Regions from separate parts of the Staphylococcus sp. M0911 genome, predicted to be linked through region 2. Evidence: predicted binding sites of a transcription regulator. Region 2 holds the regulator's gene; the other holds the start of a gene.
The links. Region 2 encodes CtsR, which represses protease genes until heat stress. Its sites were predicted from a motif close to ATGGTCAATAAAGGTCAAACA; they were not measured.
Positions count from the first base shown of each region.

Region 1 (4,454 bases), 390 kb from region 2:
TAGTCCAACTCTACAGACTATTAAAGTTAATCTGTTTTGAAAATGATGATTTAGACATTTTATAAGACATACATATCTCTTTTAACTTAAGACTCGAATGACATTGATGTATTGATTAATCATATTAATTAGTAAGATGTCTTAAACGAAATTCGAAATGATTCTATGGGGAAGAAAGTGAAATATGGAAAAAGAATATAAAAGAACTAAAACTAGGGGTAAGCGATTAAGATATATGCCTGGTTTGGATGGATTAAGAGCGATAGCCGTTATCGGTATTATCATTTACCATCTAAACAAGCAATGGTTGACAGGCGGCTTTTTGGGCGTTGACACATTTTTTGTTATTTCAGGTTATCTAATAACAAGTTTATTATTAAAAGAGTATGAAGAAACTGGCATTATTAATTTAAAGAATTTCTGGTTACGTCGTTTAAAACGACTGGTACCAGCAGTATTAGCGTTACTTTTAGTAGTAGGAATAGCAACTTTACTATTCAAATCTGAAGATATAGTTAGAGTGAAACATGATATTATAGCAGCTATATTCTATGTTTCAAATTGGTGGTATATAGCTAAAGATGTCAACTACTTTGAACAGTTCTCGTTTATGCCATTAAAACATCTATGGTCGTTAGCGATAGAGGAACAATTTTATTTATTTTTCCCTGTTGTTTTAATTACACTATTGCTAACTATAAAGAAATATCGAAATATTACATTGATTTTTTGGATTATTTCATTATTATCACTCATGTTAATGATTGTGATTTCACAACCTCATCTTAATCATTCAAGAGTGTATTTTGGAACTGATACGAGACTCCAAACATTATTATTAGGTGTGATTTTAGCTTTCTTATGGCCGCCATTTAAACTTAAAGCCGAACCACCTAAAGTTTTACAACGAGCAATTGATGGCGTGGGATTCATTGGACTGGCCTTTTTGATCTTGCTGTTCTTTACAGTTCAAGATGAAAGCGACTGGATATATGATGGCGGTTTTTATATTATTTCTACTATGACTTTGTTGATTATAGCAAGTGTTGTTCATCCATCTACACTAGTATCAAAGTTATTAGGCAATCCATTGTTTGTTTATATCGGTAAACGTTCATATAGTTTATATTTATGGCATTTCCCTATTATAAGTTTTGTACATAGTCATTTTATTGCTGGTCAAATTCCGTTTTATGTTTACATTGTGGATATTATTTTAACAGTGTTATGCGCTGAAGCTTCATATAGATATATCGAAACACCATTTAGAAAAGAAGGTTTAAAGGCATTCACATTGAAACGTAAATACAAACCTGCGCTTATAAGAACAATTGCAATTATAATATGCATCATTCCGTTTGCATTTATTATGGGTGGTGCCTTTGATGGTTTAGGTAAAGATAAAATCGATCAAAAATCCAATTCATTCAATACTGATTTAGAAGATAAATATTTAATAAGAATGATTCCAATAGATAAAATTGGCCAAAAAAGTAATAGAGATACAGATGTTTATACTGATATTAGTCCATTGCTAATCGGAGATTCGGTAATGGTAGATATAGGTGAAAACTTTAAAGATAGAGTACCTAAAGCTAAAATTGATGGTAAGGTTGGTCGTAACTTATACCAAGCAATTCCACTAGTTGAAGCCAATTATAAACAATACAATAAAAAATCAGACCAAGTTATTTTAGAATTAGGTACTAATGGAGATTTTAATAAAAAGCAACTTGATGATTTAATTAATAAATTTGGAGATGCGCAAGTATATTTAGTCAATACCAGAGTGCCAAGAGGTTATGAGGATCATGTCAATAAACTTATGGCAGATGCAGCTAATGAAAAAAGTAATGTAACATTAATCGATTGGTACAAAAGGTCAGAAGGACATACAGAGTACTTTGCGCCAGATGGCATACATTTAGAACATAGTGGTGTAGAAGCCTTAACAGATGAAATTTTAAGTAAGATTAAAAAGAAATAATCATCCAACAAATTAATAAATCAAACTAATCATACGTGTATGATTTTACTAAAATATATTGAATGGTGAATAAATTCATAATAAAAACCCGAGATACTAGATATCTCGGGTTATTTTGTATCATTTAACAAAACCGTTTGATGCGGTTAAATGAAGTTATTAATACTTTGTTTGTTGTTTGAATTATTGGGAAATAGAATAATAAAAGGTTTGATTCATCACATTTGATATTAAAAATAAACCTAAAAAATATTACAAAAAACAAGCTTAAGTTGTTGATAATTTATTAGAAGGGGACTATAATGTAGTTAAGGTCAAAGAAAGTCAAAGTCAAATCGAAAATTTTTACCTTTGACCGACTCTAAAATGATAGAGGTGAATACAATTGGATATCAATAAAATGACATATGCTATACAAGGTTCATTACAAAGAGCCATTGAGTATAGTAAAGAATTTGAATTACAAAATATCGAAATTGAAGCAATTTTAAAAGCGACATTAAATGAAAATGAAAGTTTAATTAAGAGTGTTCTAGAACGTGCAAATATTGATGTAGAAGAACTAGAAAAAGCTTATGATAATAAATTAAAAGCTTATCCAACTGTACAAGGAGATAATGTACAGTATGGTCAATATATAAGTGCAAAAGCGAATGAATTGATGAATAAATCTGAAACATATATGAACGAATATGATGATGAATTTATTTCAATGGAGCATGTGCTTCGTGCAGCGATGGATATTGATCAAACTACACAAAACTTTATAGGTAATAAAACTGAAGTGGTTAAAGAAATAATAAATAAAATAAGAGGGGGAAATCATGTGACTAGTCAGAACCCAGAAGTAAATTATGAAGCATTAGAAAAATATGGACGTGACTTAGTAGAAGAAGTACGTCAAGGTAAAATGGATCCGGTCATTGGCCGTGATGAAGAAATTCGTAATACAATACGTATATTAAGTCGTAAAACAAAAAATAATCCTGTATTGATTGGTGAACCAGGTGTTGGTAAAACGGCGATTGTTGAAGGATTAGCACAACGTATTGTTAAAAAGGACGTACCTGAATCATTATTAGATAAAACCATTTTCGAACTTGATTTAAGTGCATTAGTTGCAGGTGCTAAATTTAGAGGTGAATTCGAAGAGCGCTTAAAAGCAGTACTTAAAGAAGTTAAGGAATCTGATGGTAGAATTATATTATTTATAGATGAAATTCATATGTTAGTAGGCGCTGGTAAAACGGATGGTGCAATGGATGCAGGAAATATGTTAAAACCAATGTTAGCACGTGGTGAATTACATTGTATTGGTGCTACAACATTAAATGAATATAGAGAATATATTGAAAAAGATTCAGCTTTAGAACGTCGTTTCCAAAAAGTGGGTGTCAGTGAACCAGATGTAGAAGACACAATATCCATTCTACGTGGTTTAAAAGAACGCTATGAAGTGTATCATGGTGTACGTATTCAAGACCGTGCATTAGTTGCAGCAGCAGAACTTTCCGACAGATATATTACTGATAGATTCTTACCAGATAAGGCTATTGACTTGGTTGACCAAGCATGTGCAACGATTCGTACGGAAATGGGATCAAATCCGACTGAATTAGACCAAGTGAACCGACGTGTAATGCAATTAGAAATTGAAGAAAGTGCATTGAAAAATGAATCTGACAATGCTAGTAAACAACGTTTAGAAGAACTTCAAGAAGAACTTTCAAATGAAAAAGAAAAACAAGCGTCATTACAATCACGTGTAGAACAAGAAAAAGAAAAAATTGCGAAACTACAAGAAAAACGAGCAGAATTAGATGAAAGTAGAAAAGCATTAGAAGATGCACAAACTAATAATAATCTTGAAAAAGCAGCAGAATTACAATATGGTAAAATACCTCAATTAGAAAAAGAATTAAAAGAATTAGAAGATGTTTTCCAAGATGAACAAGGCGAAGATAATGATAGAATGATTCGTGAAATTGTATCTGATGAAGAAATTGGTGATATCGTTAGTCAATGGACTGGTATACCAGTTTCTAAATTAGTTGAAACAGAAAGAGAAAAATTACTTCACTTAGGTGACATTCTTCATAAACGTGTGGTTGGACAAGATAAAGCTGTAGACTTAGTATCAGACGCAGTTGTACGTGCAAGAGCAGGTATTAAAGATCCGAATAGACCTATCGGTAGTTTCCTATTCTTAGGACCTACAGGTGTAGGTAAAACAGAATTAGCTAAATCATTAGCAGCATCACTATTCGACTCTGAAAAACATATGATACGCATTGACATGAGTGAGTACATGGAGAAACATGCAGTGTCTAGATTAATTGGTGCCCCTCCAGGCTATGTAGGCCATGATGAAGGTGGTCAATTAACTGAAGCAGTAAGACGTAATCCTTATTCAGTTATCTTACTTGATGAAGTAGAGAAAGCACATAGCGATGTGTTCAACGTATTA
Region 1 covers NZ_CP022881.1:1,827,058-1,831,511, reverse strand. Annotated here, with positions in the region: gene ssp1_RS08800 (acyltransferase family protein) at 185-1,987, shown strand; gene clpB (ATP-dependent chaperone ClpB) at 2,373-4,454, shown strand, end outside.
Region 1: a site for CtsR is predicted at 2,298-2,318, ahead of clpB (ATP-dependent chaperone ClpB). Genes of this name have one in related genera too.

Region 2 (4,454 bases):
ATAAATTGGATATTACAGTTCAACGTAATTCATTTGGTAGACAAGTAGATAGCTTTGAATCAGAATTAGACATTAAAGGTATCGCTACGGATATAGAAGGTGTTTTTATTAGAGCACCTCATATTGCGAAAGTAGCTGACCATGTTGAAATATTAAGTGAAATTGGCGATAAAATCGTTGCTGTTAAGCAAGATAAATATTTAGGGGTATCATTCCATCCTGAATTAACAGATGATTATCGTGTAACGGACTATTTTATTAACCATATGATTCAAAAATAAAAATAAGGCAATGTATGATTGAGTTTAAATACCCAATCATACATTGCCTTTGTTCATTAAATGAAGAATCCAGCAATTGCTGCTGAAATAAATGATACTAATGTCGCACCGAATAATAATTTTAATCCGAATCTTGCAACAACGTCACCTTTTTTATCATTTAATGATTTAATAGCACCAGAAATAATACCAATAGAGCTAAAGTTAGCAAATGATACTAAGAATACTGAAGTAACACCTTTAGCATGTTCTGAAATGCCATTTAACTTACCTAATGCCTGCATTGCAACGAATTCATTTGATAGTAATTTAGTTGCCATAACAGAACCTGATTGAACCGCATCGTTCCATGGTACACCTGCTAAGAATGCAAATGGAGCAAAAACAAATCCAATTAAAGTTTGGAAATCCCATTTGATTGCACCACCTGAAAGTAAACTGAAAGCACCGCTTACTAAACCATTAAGTAACGCGATGATTGCGATGTATCCAATTAACATCGCGCCTACGATGACTGCCACTTTAAATCCATCTAAAATATACTCCCCAAGCATTTCAAAGAAAGATTGATTTTTAGTTTCACTTTCGGCAACTAATAATTTATCATCTTCTTCATTAACTTTATAAGGATTAATAATTGAAGCGATAATGAAACCACCAAATAAGTTTAATACAACGGCTGTTACGACGTATTTCGGTTCAATTAATGTGAAATAAGCACCAATAATTGAAGCAGATACAGTAGACATTGCAGATGCAGTTAATGTATACAAACGTTGTTTAGGTATATAAGGAAGTTGTTGTTTTAAAGAAATAAATACTTCAGATTGACCTAAAATTGCTGCTGCTACTGCATTGTATGATTCCAAACGTCCCATACCATTGATTTTTGAAATCAGGAAACCTAACACATTAATTATAAATGGTAAAATTTTAGTGTATTGTAAGATACCGATTAATGCTGAAATAAATACAATTGGTAATAAAACGTTAAAGAAAAATGGTGGATTTTTAGGATCTACATATTTAAAACCACCGAAAACGAAGTTAACGCCTTCTGCTGCTTTAGATAGTAAATAACCAAAACCATTAGCAATACCACCAATGACTGTAATACCAATATTTGTTTTTAATAAAATGAAGGCGAAAATTAATTGAATTACTAATAATAATCCAACATATTGCCAACGAATATTCTTTCTATCTGAACTAAATAAGTACGCGAGTGCTAAAAAGAAAATAATTCCAATAATCCCTATGAGAATGTGCATGTTTTTTCATTCCTTTAATTTATTCTATTGTCTATCATACAATAAAAAATAAGCGCTAACATCATAAAATTTAAAAATTTAAAATCAAATTAATTGAAAATGGTCAAAGTTGGTCATATAATATAGTCAAAGAAGGTCAAAAAGAGGTGATAATCATGCATAATATGTCCGACATCATAGAACAGTACATTAAACATTTATTTGAAGAAACCAATGAAGATGTGGTGGAAATTCAAAGAGCAAATATTGCTCAACGTTTTGACTGCGTCCCTTCTCAATTAAACTATGTGATTAAAACGAGATTTACAAATGAGCATGGTTACGAAATAGAAAGTAAACGTGGTGGTGGTGGTTACATCCGAATCACGAAAATTGAAAACAAAGATGAAACAGGTTATATTAATCATTTACTTCAATTAATAGGTCCTTCAATATCCCAACAACAAGCACTTTATTTAATAGATGGCTTGTTAGATAAAGGACTTGTAAATGAAAGAGAAGCAAAAATGATTATTGCTGCTATTGATCGAGAAACGTTAAAAATGGATATTGTATCTCGAGATATTATTAGAGCAAATATTCTTAAAAGAATTTTACCTGTCATAAATTACTACTAGAAGAATTGAGGTGTTGCTTTTTGCTTTGTGAAAATTGCCATTTAAATGAAGCTGAAGTTAAATTAACAGTTAAAAGTAAAGATGGTGTGCAAGAAAAATGGGTATGTAGTACTTGTGCGAAAGGTGATAACCCATGGACGCACCAAGAGCAATCATCCTATCATCATCAAGATGATATAGAAGAAGCATTTGTTGTAAAGCAAATATTACAACATTTAGCGACTAAACATGGTATTAATTTTCAAGAAATGGCATTTCAGGAAGAAAAAAGATGTCCAACTTGTCATATGACGTTAAAAGACATCGCACATGTAGGCAAATTTGGTTGTTCCAATTGCTATGCAACATTCAAGGATGACATCTTAGACATAGTAAGACGTGTGCAAGGCGGTCAGTATGAACATGTTGGAAAAGTGCCTCAATCTTCTTATCATAAGCTTGCGCTTAAAAAGAAAATCGAAGAGAAGAAACAATTTTTACAACAATTAATAGATGAACAAGATTTTGAACAGGCAGCCATTGTTCGAGACGAAATTAAATCGCTACGTGATGAGAGCGAGGTGCAACAGGATGAGTGACTTAGAACCTAACATTAGTGAGTGGATGAAAACGACTAAAGAAGCACCAGTGGTCATTTCTTCAAGAATTCGCTTAGCAAGAAATCTTGAAAATCATGTTCATCCACTCATGTTTCCGACAGAACAAGATGGATTTAGAGTAATAAATGAAGTACAAGATGCATTACCCAACATGACTTTGAAAAGACTAGACATGATGGACCAACAAAATAAAATGAAATTAGTAGCTAAACATTTAGTGAGTCCAGAGTTGATTAAACAACCTGCATCGGCCGTTCTATTAAATGATGATGAATCAATCAGTGTCATGATTAATGAAGAAGATCATATTAGAATTCAAGCGCTAGGTACAGATTTATCTCTAGAAAGATTGTATAAAGAAGCGTCGACGTTAGATGATGAAATCGATCAACAACTCGATATCAGTTATGATGAACATCTAGGTTATTTAACAACATGTCCTACTAATATAGGAACTGGTATGAGAGCAAGTGTGATGTTGCATTTGCCAGGTCTTTCTATCATGAAAAGAATGTCAGGTATAGCACAAACAATCAATCGATTTGGTTTTACCATTCGAGGAATATACGGTGAAGGGTCACAAGTTTATGGCCACATTTACCAGGTTTCAAACCAATTAACATTGGGGAAAACAGAAGAAGAAATCATAGAGAATTTAACAGAAGTAATCAATCAAATTATAAATGAAGAACTTCAAATTCGATCAAGATTAGATAAACATAAACATTTAGAAACGTTAGATAGAGTTTATCGTTCATTAGGAATACTGCAAAATAGCAGGCTTATCACTATGGAAGAAGCATCTTATCGATTGAGTGAAGTTAAATTAGGCATAGATTTAAATTATATCAAACTAGATAATTTTAAATTCAATGAACTGATGGTAGGAATTCAAACACCATTTTTATTTGATGAAGAGGATGAAACACCAGTCAATGAAAAGAGAGCGAATGTTTTAAGAGAACATATAAAATAGGAGGTAACAAATCATATGCTATTTGGTAGATTAACTGAACGTGCACAAAGAGTATTGGCTCATGCACAAGAAGAAGCAATTCGATTGAACCATTCAAATATTGGAACAGAACATCTTTTATTAGGTCTAATGAAAGAACCTGAAGGTATCGCAGCAAAAGTATTAGAAAGTTTTAATATTACAGAGGATAAAGTTATTGAAGAAGTTGAGAAACTAATTGGTCATGGTCAAGCACCTATGGCAACATTACACTATACACCTAGAGCTAAAAAAGTGATTGAATTATCAATGGATGAAGCACGTAAGCTACATCATAACTTTGTTGGAACAGAACATATTTTACTTGGCTTAATCCGTGAAAATGAAGGTGTAGCAGCACGTGTATTTGCTAACCTTGATTTAAATATCACAAAGGCACGTGCACAAGTGGTTAAAGCATTAGGAAGTCCAGAAATGAGTAATAAAAACGCTCAAGCAAATAAATCTAATAACACACCTACATTAGATGGTTTAGCACGTGATTTAACAATTATTGCTAAAGATGGCACATTAGATCCAGTTGTGGGTCGAGACAAAGAAATTACTCGAGTTATAGAAGTACTTAGTCGTCGTACTAAAAATAATCCTGTATTAATTGGTGAGCCAGGTGTAGGTAAAACAGCAATTGCGGAAGGATTAGCTCAAGCAATAGTGAACAATGAAGTGCCCGA
Region 2 covers NZ_CP022881.1:2,217,632-2,222,085, reverse strand. Annotated here, with positions in the region: gene pdxT (pyridoxal 5'-phosphate synthase glutaminase subunit PdxT) at 1-281, shown strand, start outside; gene ssp1_RS10810 (NupC/NupG family nucleoside CNT transporter) at 338-1,552, opposite strand; gene ssp1_RS10805 (CtsR family transcriptional regulator) at 1,708-2,169, shown strand; gene ssp1_RS10800 (UvrB/UvrC motif-containing protein) at 2,190-2,747, shown strand; gene ssp1_RS10795 (protein arginine kinase) at 2,740-3,744, shown strand; gene ssp1_RS10790 (ATP-dependent Clp protease ATP-binding subunit) at 3,760-4,454, shown strand, end outside.